DNA from 3 places in the Rhizobium leguminosarum genome. Region 2 is predicted to be linked to each of the others. Evidence: riboswitches for the same ligand, from Rfam matches in the RefSeq annotation. Region 2 holds a riboswitch; each other region holds the start of a gene.
The links. A riboswitch is a leader RNA that binds a small molecule or an ion and turns the genes downstream of it on or off. The one in region 2 is predicted to bind cobalamin.
Positions count from the first base shown of each region.

Region 1: linked by a shared signal. The riboswitch ahead of fdhA (formaldehyde dehydrogenase, glutathione-independent) and the one ahead of cobU (bifunctional adenosylcobinamide kinase/adenosylcobinamide-phosphate guanylyltransferase) in region 2 are both predicted to bind cobalamin.
Region 3: linked by a shared signal. The riboswitch ahead of bluB (5,6-dimethylbenzimidazole synthase) and the one ahead of cobU (bifunctional adenosylcobinamide kinase/adenosylcobinamide-phosphate guanylyltransferase) in region 2 are both predicted to bind cobalamin.

Region 1 covers NZ_CP016291.1:224,466-229,374, reverse strand. Annotated here, with positions in the region: gene BA011_RS38150 (transporter substrate-binding domain-containing protein) at 1-511, shown strand, start outside; gene fdhA (formaldehyde dehydrogenase, glutathione-independent) at 587-1,777, opposite strand; cobalamin riboswitch at 1,997-2,196, opposite strand; gene BA011_RS38140 (DMT family transporter) at 2,368-3,273, opposite strand; gene BA011_RS38135 (LysR substrate-binding domain-containing protein) at 3,387-4,262, shown strand; gene BA011_RS38130 (GlxA family transcriptional regulator) at 4,237-4,909, opposite strand, start outside.
Region 2 covers NZ_CP016286.1:1,905,209-1,910,117, reverse strand. Annotated here, with positions in the region: gene BA011_RS09565 (chloride channel protein) at 1-449, opposite strand, end outside; cobalamin riboswitch at 709-1,105, shown strand; gene cobU (bifunctional adenosylcobinamide kinase/adenosylcobinamide-phosphate guanylyltransferase) at 1,482-1,991, shown strand; gene cobW (cobalamin biosynthesis protein CobW) at 1,996-3,045, shown strand; partial or broken gene cobN (cobaltochelatase subunit CobN) at 3,050-4,909, shown strand, end outside.
Region 3 covers NZ_CP016286.1:1,741,532-1,746,440, forward strand. Annotated here, with positions in the region: gene BA011_RS08750 (DUF2865 domain-containing protein) at 100-1,197, shown strand; gene BA011_RS08755 (SDR family NAD(P)-dependent oxidoreductase) at 1,315-2,061, opposite strand; gene bluB (5,6-dimethylbenzimidazole synthase) at 2,257-2,943, opposite strand; cobalamin riboswitch at 2,986-3,174, opposite strand; gene BA011_RS08765 (HAMP domain-containing methyl-accepting chemotaxis protein) at 3,543-4,909, shown strand, end outside.

The DNA.
Region 1 (4,909 bases), on a different replicon from region 2:
GATCATCTCATCCATGTCGATGAGCCTCGAGCGGCGTCAAAAGATTGCCTTCACGGAGAAATACTACAACAGCCCCTCCGTGTTCATCGCTCGGAAGGATTCGTCGATCAGCGATGTCAGCCCCGCTGGCCTCGGCGGCAAGATCCTCGGGGTGACGTCGTCGACGGCGCAGGAATCCTACGCTAACCATGTCTATCCGGAGATGAAAAAGAAGGTCTTCCGGTCTTCGCCTGAATTGTACAAGGGGTTGTCGGACGGCAGCGTCGATATCATCCTGGAGGACAAACTCGCCATCTACGACTGGATCGCCAACACCAAGGCGGGAACCTGTTGCGAGTTCAAAGGGCCGGATCTGGTCGACGTTATATACTTCGGCGAAGGTGCCGGGATCGCGCTCCGCCTGGATGACAAGGAGCGTCTGACGCGTCTTAACGAAGCGCTGAAGAGCATCAAGGCCGACGGGACTTACGATATGATCAACGCAAAATATTTCCCGTTCAGCATCCAGTAGTTCGCCATTCAAATTGTCATGTGACAAATGCGGGATGGCCGGCTTTCCGCCGGCCATCCCCATCGGCCGTAATCGCTATGCGGCTTTCGCCACCTCGCCGTGCGGATCGAGGACATATTTCGTCGCCGCTCCCTGGTCGAAGCTCTCATATCCATTGGCGGCATCGTCGAGCGGGATGACCTTGGCGTTGACGATATCGGCAATTGGCAGCCGGTCGTGGAGGATCGCCTGCATGAGCTGACGATTATATTTGATCACCGGAGTCTGGCCTGTGTGGAAGGACTGCGCCTTGGCCCATCCGAGGCCGAAACGGAGCGAAAGATTGCCGTGTTTGGCGGCGTTGTCGACGGCGCCCGGATCCTCGGTAACGTAGAGGCCGGGAATACCGATCGAACCTGCGGCACGGGTAATCTCCATCATCTGATTGAGCACGATTGCCGGCTGTTCGCCGCCCGAGTGGCCGCGTGCCTCGAAGCCGACCGCATCGATGGCGCTGTCCACTTCGTTGGTGCCGACGACCTGCGCGATCATGTCGCCAAGACGGTCGCTCTTCGACAGGTCGATCGGTTCGAAACCAACCTTTGCCGCATGCGCCAGGCGGTCCTTGTTGAAATCACCGATCATCACGACTGCAGCGCCGAGAATGCGAGCCGAAGCCGCAGCCGCAAGGCCGACCGGGCCGGCGCCGGCGACATAGACGGTCGAGCCGACCCCAACGCCTGCACGCACCGCGCCATGGAAGCCGGTGGGCAGAATGTCGGAGAGCATGGTGAGATCGCGGATCTTCGCCATTGCCTTGTCCCGATCGGGGATTTTCAGCAGGTTGAAATCTGCATAGGGTATGGTGACGTAGCGTGCCTGTCCGCCGATCCAGCCGCCCATGTCGACATAACCGTAAGCACCGCCGGCGCGGGCCGGGTTTACCGTCAGGCAGACACCGGTATCCTGAGACTTGCAGCAGCGGCAACGGCCGCAGGCGACATTGAAAGGCACCGAGACGATATCGCCGATGTCGAGCATCTCGACGTCGATGCCTTTCTCGATGATCTCGCCGGTGATTTCATGACCGAGGACCAGGCCCGGCATCGCCGTCGTGCGGCCGCGGACCATATGCTGATCGGAGCCGCAGATATTGGTCGAGATCACCTTCAGGATGACGCCGTGTTCGATGCGGCGGCCGTCGGGCGCTTCCAGCTTCGGATCGTCGATGTCGCGGACTTCGACCTTGCCCGGCCGGAGATAAACGACGCCTCTATTTTTGCTCATGGATTCCTCCCACTTGTTTGAATGCCTCGATCTGCAACCGATGCAGTCGATGGCAACCTTCCCTCCGGCCTGCCTCCTCCGCAGCCCGGTGTCCACAACACGAGGATACCGCCGCATCGGGCGATATTCGATTTTGCAAAAGGGACAGATTGGATAGAAAAGAGGCGTGAACGCCGGGTTTTTCGCCTGTCGTTCCGCTCGTGATCGCCCGCCGAATCTATCGATTTGCTGTGCCAAGAGCTGGTTCCGGCTCCAGAATCTCCTTTCGATCCATCTCGATATCTTTCCGGATGTCTATCCGGCGATTTCTTTGAGGATTTCAGTTCTTCTACCGCTGCAGGGCAGCGCCGACGTCCGGCCGGCTTCCCATGGTCCATTTCGCCAATTTGCGAGATAGCGCCTTGAACACCACAAACAAACCATGCCTGACGGAAAACAGCGATCAAAAAAACGACATGGGCGCAACTCAAAGACGACAGTCGGTGAAGTCGCAATAGATCGCTGCGCAGGGGAAATAATTGATCCCGCGAATACGGCGGTTTTCCGGATCCTCCGGGAGATTTGATTGCCGTCTGCCTTGAGGACGGAGTTTACGCGCGATGCGGTCGCCGGCTGCGGCTGACGTCGATTGCCGTATGCCAGAACACGGCGCCGAGGATGATCGCGCCGCCGAAAAAGGTGGCGATGGGCGGCTGCTCGGAAAACAGCAGCCAGACCCAGAATGGTGTGAGGACGATCTCCATCGTGCCGATCAGCGCGGCTTCTGCCGGCCGCATCCGTTTCGCGCCGGCAAGGAAGAGCACCAGCGCCAGCGAGAAATTGGTTGCGCCAAAGGCGGCAAGAACGATCCAGTTGTGCAGGTCGAGGGAACCGACCGAACCGAACGGGGCAAAGATGGCAAGCGTCAGAAAAGCGCTGACCACGGTCGGCGGCAGGCTCGGCACGTCGGGACTGATGCGCGGGATGATGATGACGAGCGCGAAGGAGATGGTCATGCCAAGCGCCAGCAAATCGCCCACACCGGTCCCGCCGCCGATCGACGAGGCGACGATGACTGCGACGCCGAGGAGCGAGATGCCGCCGGCAATCAACGTCCGCCTGGCAACCCTCTCCCTGAGGAGGAACCAGCCGAGCAACGCTGCGATGAAAGGCGCGGTCGCATAGATCATCGTCACATTGGCGACGGTGGTCATATAGAGCGCCCCGATGAAGCATACCTGACTGAAGGTCTGGCATGCGATCATGGCAAGACCGGACGGATGGAAGACGGATCGCCATTGCTGCCGTGACATGCCCCCTTCGAGGAAAAAGCAGGGGATCAGCAGAAACAGGCCGCCGAACAACGACCGCCAGGCGATCGCCGTCCATACGTCGGTCGTCAGGAGCCGCGAATAGACGCCGCTCGCGCTCCAGGCAAGCGTCGCAGCAATGATGAGAAGCACACCCTTCTCGTGCTCGCTGCCTGCGAGGCGTCTGGCCGGATTTTCAATTGTCACGCAGATATTCTCAAAGAAGGAAGTCGAACGCGGCTCCTTTTTGCACCAGGAATTGACATCGGACAAACGAATAGTAGAGATGACTACCATCGATTTTTTCTATGGCTATTCAGATGCACGAGCCGATTGAGAGTGACCTGCTGAGAACCTTCCTGGTCGTTGCCGAAACCTCCAATTTCTCCGCCGCCGCCCAGCGCATCGGGCGGACGCAGTCGGCCGTCAGCACCCAGATCAAGAGGCTCGAGCAGACGATCGGCGAAACGCTGTTCGAGCGCGGCGCCCGCGGCGTGCTGCTCACACGCCAGGGCATCCAGCTGGTGCCCTATGCCCGCAGGATCATCGACCTCTTGAACGAGGCGGCTGCGACGATCCGCAGCAAGCCGCTGGACGGACCGGTGCGCATCGGAATTCCGGAGGAATACAGCCAGACGGTGCTGCCGGCAGCCCTTGCGGCTTTCGCTGTGCGCCACCCGGCCGTCGAGGTCACCGTGTCCTGCGACTACACGGTCCGCAACCTGGCCGCCCTCGAGCGGGATGAGCTCGATCTGGCCGTCGTTTTCGACTGGAGCGATGAGACGAAAGGCGAGGTCATCTGCATTGATCCCACGGTCTGGGTCACATCGATGGTCCATCGGCTGCACGATATCGATCCCCTGCCGATTGCGATCTATCGCAATTCCACCTGGTGCCGCGATTTTGCGCTCCGGTCGCTGGAGCAGATCGGCCGCAACTACCGGATCGCCTTTATCGCCGATACCGGCTCGGGGTTGAAGAATGCCGTCATCGCCGGTCTTGCCGTCACCACGCTTTCCCGCAGCAACATCCCGCCCGGCTGCCGGGAGCTGACCGGCGAAGACGGTTTCCCGCCGGTCGATTCCTCCAAGGTCGTGCTCCGCCGGAGCACCTACCGTTCCAGCGAAGCCGTCCGGGAACTTGCTGAAATGATACGGGATGCGTTCCAGCCTATCCCAGCACCTGCGATGACGTGATGCGGCGGCGCAAGCGGCGGCGGGTCTCGGAAGGGCTTTCGGAAAAATTCGCCCGGTAACTTCTCGCAAAGGCTGAGGCCGAGTTGAAGCCGGTCGCCGCGGCGATGTCAGCGAAAGAGGCGGTCGTCTCGATCACCTTGCGGCGCGCCGCATTCAAGCGCAGCGCGAGATAATGCACATGCGGCGGTGCGCCGATGCTTTGCTGGAAGAGATCCTGCAGATGCCGGGCACTGATGCCCACCCGGCGGGCGAGCCGTGTCAGGACCAGAGGCTGCTCGATATGCTCCTCCATCAGCCGTACTGCCTGCGTCACGCGGGGATCGTGCATGCGCAGTCCGGCCGAGGCTGCGGAAAGAGGCTCATCGGCATGGAAGGACGGTTGCTCGTAACGGAATAGCCGGCTGACCTCGAGCGCCAGCGAATAGCCTTGCCGTTGCCGGATCACCTCCAGCATCAGGTCGACGGTCGGAAGCGAACCCGAGGTCGTCAGGCGCTTGCCGTCGATGACGAAACGATCCTTGACGGCCTGTACCTCAGGATAGGCCAGCGCAAAATCCTCATAGTCTTCCCAGTGGACGGTCGCCTGCAACCCGTCGAGCAGGCTGGCTTCGGCCAGCAGCCATGTGCCGGACTCGATGCCGGCAATC
Region 2 (4,909 bases):
TACCCAGCCTCCAGGCCGACGGAGGCGCCGAAACCGTTGGAGATCAGGTTTTGGACGGCAACGATAATGCTGTCGGTCAGGGACAGGCGGCCGCCATGCAACGCATTGGCCTCGATCGGGTCGACCATCGGTTTCTTGCGCCGTTTCGCCAGCACGAAAAGCAGCAGGCCGAGCAGGGCGCCGCCGATGACGGGGGCGGTGAGCAGCAGCAGCTTGCTCTCGATCTCGGACGAGCTCAACCGTTCGCTGTCGGCGATGCCGAAGACCAGCTGATGCAACTCATTGGAGACATAGCTCATGCCGGTGACGGCGAGGCCCGAGATGATGCCGACGACGGCGCCCGCCAGCGACAGGCCGACCTCGCTGCGCCGGGTCAGCGCCCGCAGGCGTCCCGGATCGAAGAAAACACGCAGCGCGCGGAAACGGCGCCGATCCAATTTCATAAGCATGGCTAGACAACTAGGCGGGGAGAGGCCCGGTCAAGGGCGGAGATGGTCGTACAGTCCGCTTGCGATGCAATTGCGGCGAAAAACCGGCGGTTGGAATAAATTTTGATGACGTAAGTCTCTGATAAATGACGATATTTTAGGTGGGGTAAGTCGTGTTTTGGTAGCCACGCCTGTGAACTGGCGATTGGGCGGCCGCCAAGGCCGGTTGACTTCATCCCTGCGCTTGCCTAACCATCCGGATAACGGATGGTCGACTGACCATCCTGACATAACGGATGGTTCCGGATCGGTGTTGCGCCCCTCCGGATGAAAAGGGAATGTGACGGGGCGGACCCAAGCCGGGCGCCTTCATCACAGCCGACCCCGCGACTGTAGAGCGGTCAGGGTCTTCCATCCGGCATCAGGCCTTTCGGCTGACGGCTTGCAATAGTGCAAGCGGGCGGGATGGACGACATGCCGGAAAAGCCACTGGATATGCATGGTGATCAACCGGGGTCGGACGCCTCTCAAGTCTACGAATCGTCCACCTTTTCACTGATGCAGCCGGGAAGGCGAGGATGATCCGCTGGCACGATCAGGGCGACCGGTTTCCGGTCTGCCCCGATCGCGGCCGATAACCGCGAGCCAGGAGACCTGCCATGCGTGCCGGGCGAGAAGCCCACACCTGGGCACTATGCCCGTTGCCAGCACGGAGGTTGTCTTGGCTGAACGATTGAATTCAGCGCGGCCTGGTGCGGCGCACGCCACGCCTCCAAGCAGCGCTGCAGGAGGAGTGTTTTCGGCCGCTTATGTCGAATGCTGGGTACCCCCCTCTGTCCTGCCGGACATCTCCCCCACAAGGAGGGAGATCGGCAAGCAGCACGACCGTCGTCCTACATCAATTGTTTGGAGAAAAGCTCTCGGCGATTCAATCTCCCCCCTTGTGGGGGAGATGTCCGGCAGGACAGAGGGGGGTGTCACACCCTCAGTAACCGAGACAGATGCACTCGGAGCAAGCCACGGCTACGCACCCTCCCTGAGGGGCGTTTGAATATGACCGCCACCTTCATCCTGGGCGGCGCGCGCTCCGGCAAGTCGCGCTTCGCCGAAGCCCTTGTCACCGCGACCGGCCTCGACCGTCACTATGTCGCGACCGGCCGCGCCTGGGACGAGGAGATGCAGGCGCGCATCGCCCAACACCAGGCCGATCGTGGTCCGTCCTGGACGACGCATGAAGAGCCGCTCGACCTCGTCGGCAAGCTTACCGCCATCGACGGCGAGGGGCGCATCGTCCTCATCGATTGCCTGACGCTCTGGGTCACCAATCTGATGATCGAGGAGCGCGATATGGCGACGGAATTTGCCGCCCTTGCCGATTTCCTTCCCGCCGCGAAAGCGCGGCTCGTTTTCGTTTCCAACGAGGTGGGTCTCGGCATCGTGCCGGACAATCGCATGGCGCGGGATTTTCGCGATCATGCCGGCCGGCTGCACCAATCGATCGCGGCGAAGGCCGCTGAAGTCTATTTCATCGCGGCAGGCCTGCCGCTGAAAATGAAGGGTTAAGTCCATGAACCAGCAGAAGATTCCCGCAACCGTCATCACCGGCTTCCTCGGCGCCGGCAAGACGACGATGATCCGCAACCTGCTCACCAATGCCGGTGGCAAGAAGATTGCGTTGATCATCAACGAATTCGGCGATCTCGGCGTCGACGGCGACGTGCTGAAGGGCTGCGGTGCGGAGAATTGCACCGAGGACGACATCATCGAGCTCACCAATGGCTGCATATGCTGCACGGTTGCGGACGATTTCATTCCGACGATGACGAAGCTGCTCGAGCGCGAGCAGAGGCCCGACCATATCGTCATCGAGACTTCTGGCCTTGCCCTGCCGCAGCCGCTGGTCGCCGCCTTCAACTGGCCCGACATTCGCACCCAGGTGACCGTCGACGGCGTCATCACGGTGGTCGATAGTGCTGCCGTTGCCGCCGGTCGTTTCGCCGATGACCATAATGCCGTCGACGCGCGCCGCGCCGAGGATGAGTCGCTCGATCACGAGAGCCCGATCGAGGAGTTGTTCGAGGATCAGCTGACCTGCGCCGATCTCATCGTGCTCAACAAGACCGACCTGATCGACGCTGCCGGCCTCATCAGGGTGCGCGACGAGGTCGCCTCCCGTACGGTGCGCAAGCCCGTGATGATCGAGGCACGGAACGGGGAGGTGTCGGCCGGCATCCTGCTCGGCCTGGGCATCGGCACGGAGGACGATGTTGCCAATCGCAAGTCGCATCACGAGCTGGAGCAGGAGGACGGTGCGCCGCACGACCATGACGAATTTGACAGCTTCGTCGTCGAGCTCGGCCCGGTCGCCGATCCCGCCGGCTTCATTGAGTCGCTGAAGACTGTTATTTCAGCCCATGATGTGCTGCGCCTCAAGGGTTTCGTCGATGTCTCGGACAAGCCGATGCGGCTGCAGCTCCAGGCCGTCGGCAGCCGTATCGACCATTATTTCGACCGTGCTTGGGGCGCGAGCGAAAAGCGCGCCACGCGCCTTGTCGTTATCGGCCTGCGCGAAATGGATCAGGACGCGGTAAGGGCGGCGATCGAAGCGCTGGCATAGACGGATGCATCTGCTTCTGGTTCAACAGGGAACGATCAGCGACGGCGAGGAGGCAATCGACTTCGGGCAGACGCCGGGCGATATCCTGTTCCTGTCGGCGGCCGACAGCGAGCTTGCCGCGATCGCAACCGCCCATCGCGAGCGCGGGGCGGCACCTTCGCTGAGACTCGCCAGCCTGATGAGCCTCAAGCACCCGATGTCTGTTGATACCTATGTCGAGCGCACGGTGCGGCATGCCAAGCTGATTATCGTGCGCGCTCTCGGCGGTGCCAGCTATTTCCACTATGCGCTGGAAGCGCTGCATGCGGCTGCGGCCCGCGCCGGTGCACTGATTGCGGTCTTGCCGGGCGATGCCAGGCCGGATGCGGGGCTTGTGCCTTTCTCCAATGTTGATCTCGACGATCTCAATGCGCTCTGGGCCTATCTGATCGAGGGCGGCGATGCCAACGCGCAGGCTTTTCTTGACTATGCCGAGGCGATGCTGTCGGGCGCCGAGAAGCCGGCGCCGGCTGTGCCGCTGATGAAGGCAGGTATTTGGTGGCCGGGGCGGGGGTTGATCGGGGTTGAGGAGTGGCGGCGGGTTGCTGTTGCCGCGGTGTCTTCGGGTGTGGTGCCCGCCTTATCCGCAGAGCTCGAGATACCCCCCTCTGTCCTGCCGGACATCTCCCCCACAAGGGGGGAGATTGGCAAGTCGCTGAGGCTTCCCACAAACGAAACGTCGGAGGATGCCGCACTTTCGTCCGAGGAGATGGAACGAGGCCTCTCATCCCTGATCTCCCCCCTTGTGGGGGAGATGTCCGGCAGGACAGAGGGGGGTGTGCGGGTAATGGTAGCGGAGGAGGGATTTGAACCCCCGACAGTCGCCATCAGCTTCTACCGCGCCCTCGTCCAAAGCGGCGAGACCGGGCCGATCGAAGCTCTAGTCGGGGCGCTGACGACACTCGGCCTCCGGCCGCTGCCGGTCTTTGCCTATAGCCTCAAGGATCCGGTTTCCACAGGCATTCTCGAAAGCGTGTTTTCGACGCTGAAACCCGATGTCGTCATCAACACGACGGGCTTTGCCGTCTCCGCGCCAGGTGCAGACCGGCAGCCGACGGTGCTGGAGGCGAATGAGGCGATCGTGCTGCAGGCGATCCTGTCGGCCTCGTCGAGGGAGGCATGGCTCTCTTCCTCACAAGGCCTGTCGGCGCGCGATCTCGGCATGAACGTGGCGCTGCCCGAGGTCGACGGCCGGGTGCTGGCGCGGGCGATCTCGTTCAAGACGGCGGCGCGCTACGATGCTGCCGTCGAGACCAATATCGTCGCCAGCCAGGCCGATGCCGGCCGGGTGCACTATACGGCGGAGCTTGCCGCCAATTGGGCACGGCTGCGGAAGACGTCAGCGCACAACCGGCGCATCGCGCTCGTCATGGCGAATTATCCGAACCGCGACGGTCGGCTTGGCAACGGCGTCGGCTTGGATACGCCTGAAGGCACCATCGAGGTGCTGAAGGCTATGCGGGCGGCGGGTTATCCGGTCGCCGAGATTCCCGCCGATGGCGATGCGCTGATCCGCCACCTGATGGAAGGGCCGACCAATTCCGGTTCCGACGGAAAGATCATTCGCGAGACACTTTCCCTGAGTCGCTACAACAGCTTCCTGGAATCTCTTCCCAATAAGATTCAGGATGAGGTGAGAGCCCGCTGGGGCAGCCCGCAAGACGATCCGTATTTTCGCGAGGGCGTCTTCGCTCTGCCGTTCGCCCGTTTCGGCGAGGTGCTCGTCGGCATCCAGCCGGCGCGCGGCTACAATATCGATCCGAAGGAGAGCTACCATTCGCCGGATCTCGTGCCGCTGCACGGTTATCTCGCCTTCTATGCTTTT
Region 3 (4,909 bases), 160 kb from region 2:
ATTTATCCCAGCTTATTAAGAGAAATACCCTAAGAGAAACCCGCGGCGATCGAGGCCGCAATCGACCGATCGATTCTTTGCTCATTCCGGGACGACGCCGTGAAACGCCGAAACCTGTCTCTTGCCCTCCTCCTTGCCTTGGCTGCGCCCGCCGCCGCGCAGACCAGTGCGGTCTGCGACGACCTGCGCGGCCGTCTTGCCGACCTGCCGCGGTCGATCGGCAACAGCAACGGCCCGGAAGCGCGCCAGTTTGCCAGCGCCATGGCTGAGCAGAACCTCGAGCTGCGCAAGGTCCGCAACGATCTGCGTAGCTATGGCTGCACCTCAGGCAGTATGGTCGTCATCGGCGGCGAGAATGCCGATTATTGCGCCGAGCTCTCGCAGGCCGAAGGCAGGATGATCGACAATATACGCTACCTCCAGGACCGCCGCGGCGAATTGCTCGGCCGGGGCAGCGATAATGACCAGGCCCGCCGCGAACTGACGGCCGCCCTCGACGGCAATGGCTGCAACAGCGAAAACTTCTATGCTCCGAGCGATCGCAGCGCCAACGAACCGGCTCCAAGCGTCGAGGAACAGGCGATGCGCACCGATACCTTCATCCCACTCGGCGGCGGTGAAGAGATCGATCCGCGTTACGGCCTGCCGAGGGCCGAGATGCTCTCGCCGGTCAGCACCATGTGTGTGCGCAGCTGCGACGGCGGCTTCTTCCCGATCAGCTCGAACGCCACGTTGGTCGATTTCGGCCGCGACGCCCAGACCTGCGCCAAGATGTGCCCGGGTATCGAGACAGAATTGTTCTATCGTGATGTGACGAGTACCGAAGCCTCGAACATGATCTCGGTCGCAACCGGCACGCCCTACAGCGCCATGAAGAACGCCTTCGCCTACAAAAACCGCGCGCCCGGAGAAAAGTCCTCCTGCGCCTGCAATCTCACCGCCTATTACGAGGAGATGCGCGGCAAGCAGGCGTTGAGCGAACCGCCGCAGCAGGGCTCGATCACCACCATCCGCACCAATCCGCCGGTAAAGGATGCTGCAGCGCAGATCGCACCGCAACCATCGCCCGAGCGACCCTACGATCCGACACAGAACAAGGTCCGTCAGGTCGGCCCGCAATTCCTTGCTGGCGACCAGGGTTCGATCGACCTCGCCAATCCGGCAGCGCCCGGCCCTCAGCCGCAACAGCAGCGGTGACCAAGCAGCTCAAACGGCGGTGACGAAGCTATCGCGGCGTTGTGCCGGGGTGCTTGAGATGAAGCCGACGTCAGGTGAACTTGCGGCGGGATGTCAATGCGGGTCGCTTGAGCATGGTCAGTAGGTCGTACGACCGCCGCTCAGGTCGAACGTCGATGCGGTCGTGAAAGAGTTCTCTTCGGAGAGCAGCCAGACGACCATCGAAGCGATCTCATGAAGTTCAACAAAACGGTCGCGCGGAATGCGGACGCGCATATATTCGATAAATTCCGGTGTCAGCCCGTCCAATATAGGTGTCTTTGCTGTGGTCGGCGTTACCGCGTTCACGGCGATTCCCGTCTTTGCGAGTTCCTTGCCAAGAGACTTGGTGAAGCCCAGCACACCGGCTTTCGCTGCGCTATAGGCAGCGATGTTCGGATTTCCTTCCTTGCCTGCCACCGAAGAGATGTTCACGATCCGCCCGTAGTCGCGCTTTAACATGACCGGAACGACGTGGCGGCAGCAGTTGAAGGTTCCCGTGAGGCAGACATCGACAACATCTTTCCACTCGATGACATCGTATTCAATCGTGGGCTTAACCGGACCGGTAATCCCGGCGGAATTGACGAGGCCGTCGATACGGCCAAAAATCTCCTCGGTCGTCGCCGCCGCGTTTTTCACTGATTGGGGATCTGCGACGTTGACGCCGAAAGCGACCGTGCCGGAGCCGAGAGCGGAAGCGCTGTCCTTCGCCATGTTTTCGTTCAGGTCCCAGATTGCCACCTTGCCACCAGACTGGATGACGCGCTCTGCGATAGCGTAGCCGATGCCGCGCGCACCGCCTGTGATGACGATGATGCGTTCCTTCAAGTCGATCATGTTCATTGGGCCGTTATCCTCCGATCGAGCCGCCGATAGCCGAATATCATTTGGAATTCCGGGATTCGCCTTCAGCGTATCGATATAAAGGCCCGGAATAAAGATACCTCGCCCTCGCCCGGCGTCGGCGATCCCCGACATCGGTTTGCTCACCTTGAGTGTCGTGACTGTGCGATTGAGGCCATGCTCCACCGCACTGCCCTAGGTGTTCAGTCCCCATCCATCATGGAAGACCAGATCCTCCAGCGGCAGCCGCTGCCGCCAGCCTTTGACGGAGAGTTCCGGCTCGTCATAGAGCCGATCGACGAAACCGGCACAGAGCCAGGCGACTACTTCGATATGCTCGGGTATGCCGAGAATGGTTTTCAGATCGCCTTCGCGGAAGATGCTGACCCAACCGATGCCGACCCCTTCCGCCCGCGCCGCCAGCCAGAGATTCTGGATGGCGCAGACGGTCGAGTATGAATCCATCTTCGAATTGTGGGTGCGCCCCAGCACCACGCTGCCGCTGCGCGTGGGATCGCAGGTCACACATATGCCGAGCGGCGCCTCCACGATGCCTTCGAGCTTGAGGGCGCGGTAGGCCTGCCGCCGATCGCCGGCAAACATCAGCGCCGCCTCGTCGTTGGCGCTCGCGAAGGCATCCCGGACGCGCGCCCGCACAGCGGCACTTTTCACCAGAATGAAATTCCACGGCTGCATGAAGCCGACGGAGGGTGCGTGGTGAGCGGCCGTCAGCAGACGCTCTACAACGTCGTCCGGCAAGAGATCGGGCAGGAACTGGCTGCGAACGTCACGCCGCGTCATGATCGCATGATAGACGGCCTCGCGTTCGGCCACGGAAAAACCGGACGCCGCCGAAAGGGCATCCTCATCAAAGGGTCGCATCGTCAAATCCCCAACAACGCAACCGCCCCGCCGTCCGCGCGGATCGGTCTATCTTTGCCAGGCCGGTCTTCTGACTTGGCGTCATCCGTCTGCCGCAGCCTTCCCGGCAAGAAGCCAGTGGCGTGATGAAGCGGCAAGCGTCGGCCTTACAGCGTTGGGCACGTTCCGGCCTTGCACCGGATTCCCGATTCTCCCGCCTTACCGGCGGGCACCTGACGGCGCATCTATTTCAGCAAACCGGCGCGGCGGCAAGCCGCGAACCAGATGGTTGATTCTAGCCGCGCGCGCCAAGCGGTGCCATCTGTCTCTCTTCTTCGGCCGGGGCGTAGGGAACATGGACGCGCGACATACCTCTTCTCTCCAGCGGGGCGAGGCAGATCTCCAGCGGGCGCAATAGCGAAATAACACGTGTGTGCTCCGGCATCCCATTCTACTTTATGATTTATTCACATATCAAATACACACTGCGTTTGCGCGTTTTGGGTTGCTATCCGCACATGGGCATGAGGGCTCGTGATGTGATCGTCAGCGCGGATGCCCGTATTGAGACGCCGGTCGGGAACATGTTCGACTGAGCTGCAATTCTAGGCTGCCGCGGAATGTTCCATTTTTTGAAAACGATGCCTCTGACAGCCAAGCTGGCGGCGATTATCGTGGCCGTCAACCTCTGCGGCATTTCCGCTTTCGCCACCTATACCTGGATGTACGAAACCCGGGCTCTGATCGATGGCGCCAAGGCCAACTGGTCCAAGGATGCGGAGCAGTTTGCCTCGCTGGCCGCCGGCGGGGTCAAGTGGGGCAAGGCGAATGCGGTCCGTGAAGCCTATTCGCTCTACCGCGATGACCCTTCGCTCGATCTCGTGCAGTTTGCCGCATTCAACTCTGAGCCTGCCGCCGTCGACACGTGGACACGCGATGGCATCAACGGTTTGCCCGCACCGGCCGATCTGGTGAAGAGCCTCGGTGCCAAGCCGGAGAAAACGACGATCGACGACAGCGGAATATCCGCCGGCGTGGTCACGATCATCGCGCCGCTCCCGTTGGATAAATCAGGCAAGGCCACCGGCTATATCGTTACCAACTGGTCCGTCGAAAAAATCGCTGCTGAAGTCAGGCAGAAGGTTCTCGTTTCGCTGTTCACCCAGTCGCTGATCACCGCCTTGGCCGTCGTCGCCTTCCTTCTCGCCATGCGCAGCCTTGTTGGCCGGCCCATCAGAATCCTCAGCGAAAGAATCAGCGCGTTGCAGAAAGGCGATCTGGTCTCCCCTGTCACCTACAAGGAAAATGGCGACGAGATCGGTTTTCTGGCACGCGCGTTGGAAGTTTTCCGTCATGAGGCGATATCGAAGGTCGAAAGAGAGCAGGCCGCTGCCGAGCAGAGCGCTTCGCTCGACGCCGAACGGGCACGCAACACATTGTTCACGGAAGAGGCCAGCAAAACTCAACGGCTGGTCATGACCGCTCTTGCAACTTCATTGGAAAAGCTTGCCGCAGGCGACTTCTCGATACACCTGGCCGATCTCGGCCCAGAATTCGATAAATTGCGGCGGGATTTCAACAACATGGTCGAAGCGGTCGCGGCCGCGCTGACAGAGATCAAGATGGCCTCGGTGGCGGTCGAAGGCGGGTCAAGCGAACTGGCATCCTCCGCAGATCAACTCGCCAGACGGACCGAGCAACAGGCGGCAGCACTGGAACAGACCGCCGCGGCACTTGATGAGGTGACCACCACGGTCAGAACATCGTCGCAGCGCGCCGAAAATGCCGGCAAGCTGGTCGAGGAAACCAAGCGGAGCGCTCATGTCTCGGCAACGGTGGTGCGTGATGCGATCGGAGCGATGGACCGGATTCAGACCTCGTCGAGCCAGATCGGCCGCATCATCGGCGTCATTGATGAAATCGCGTTCCAGACCAACCTGCTGGCGCTGAATGCCGGCGTCGAGGCGGCGCGCGCCGGTGAGGCCGG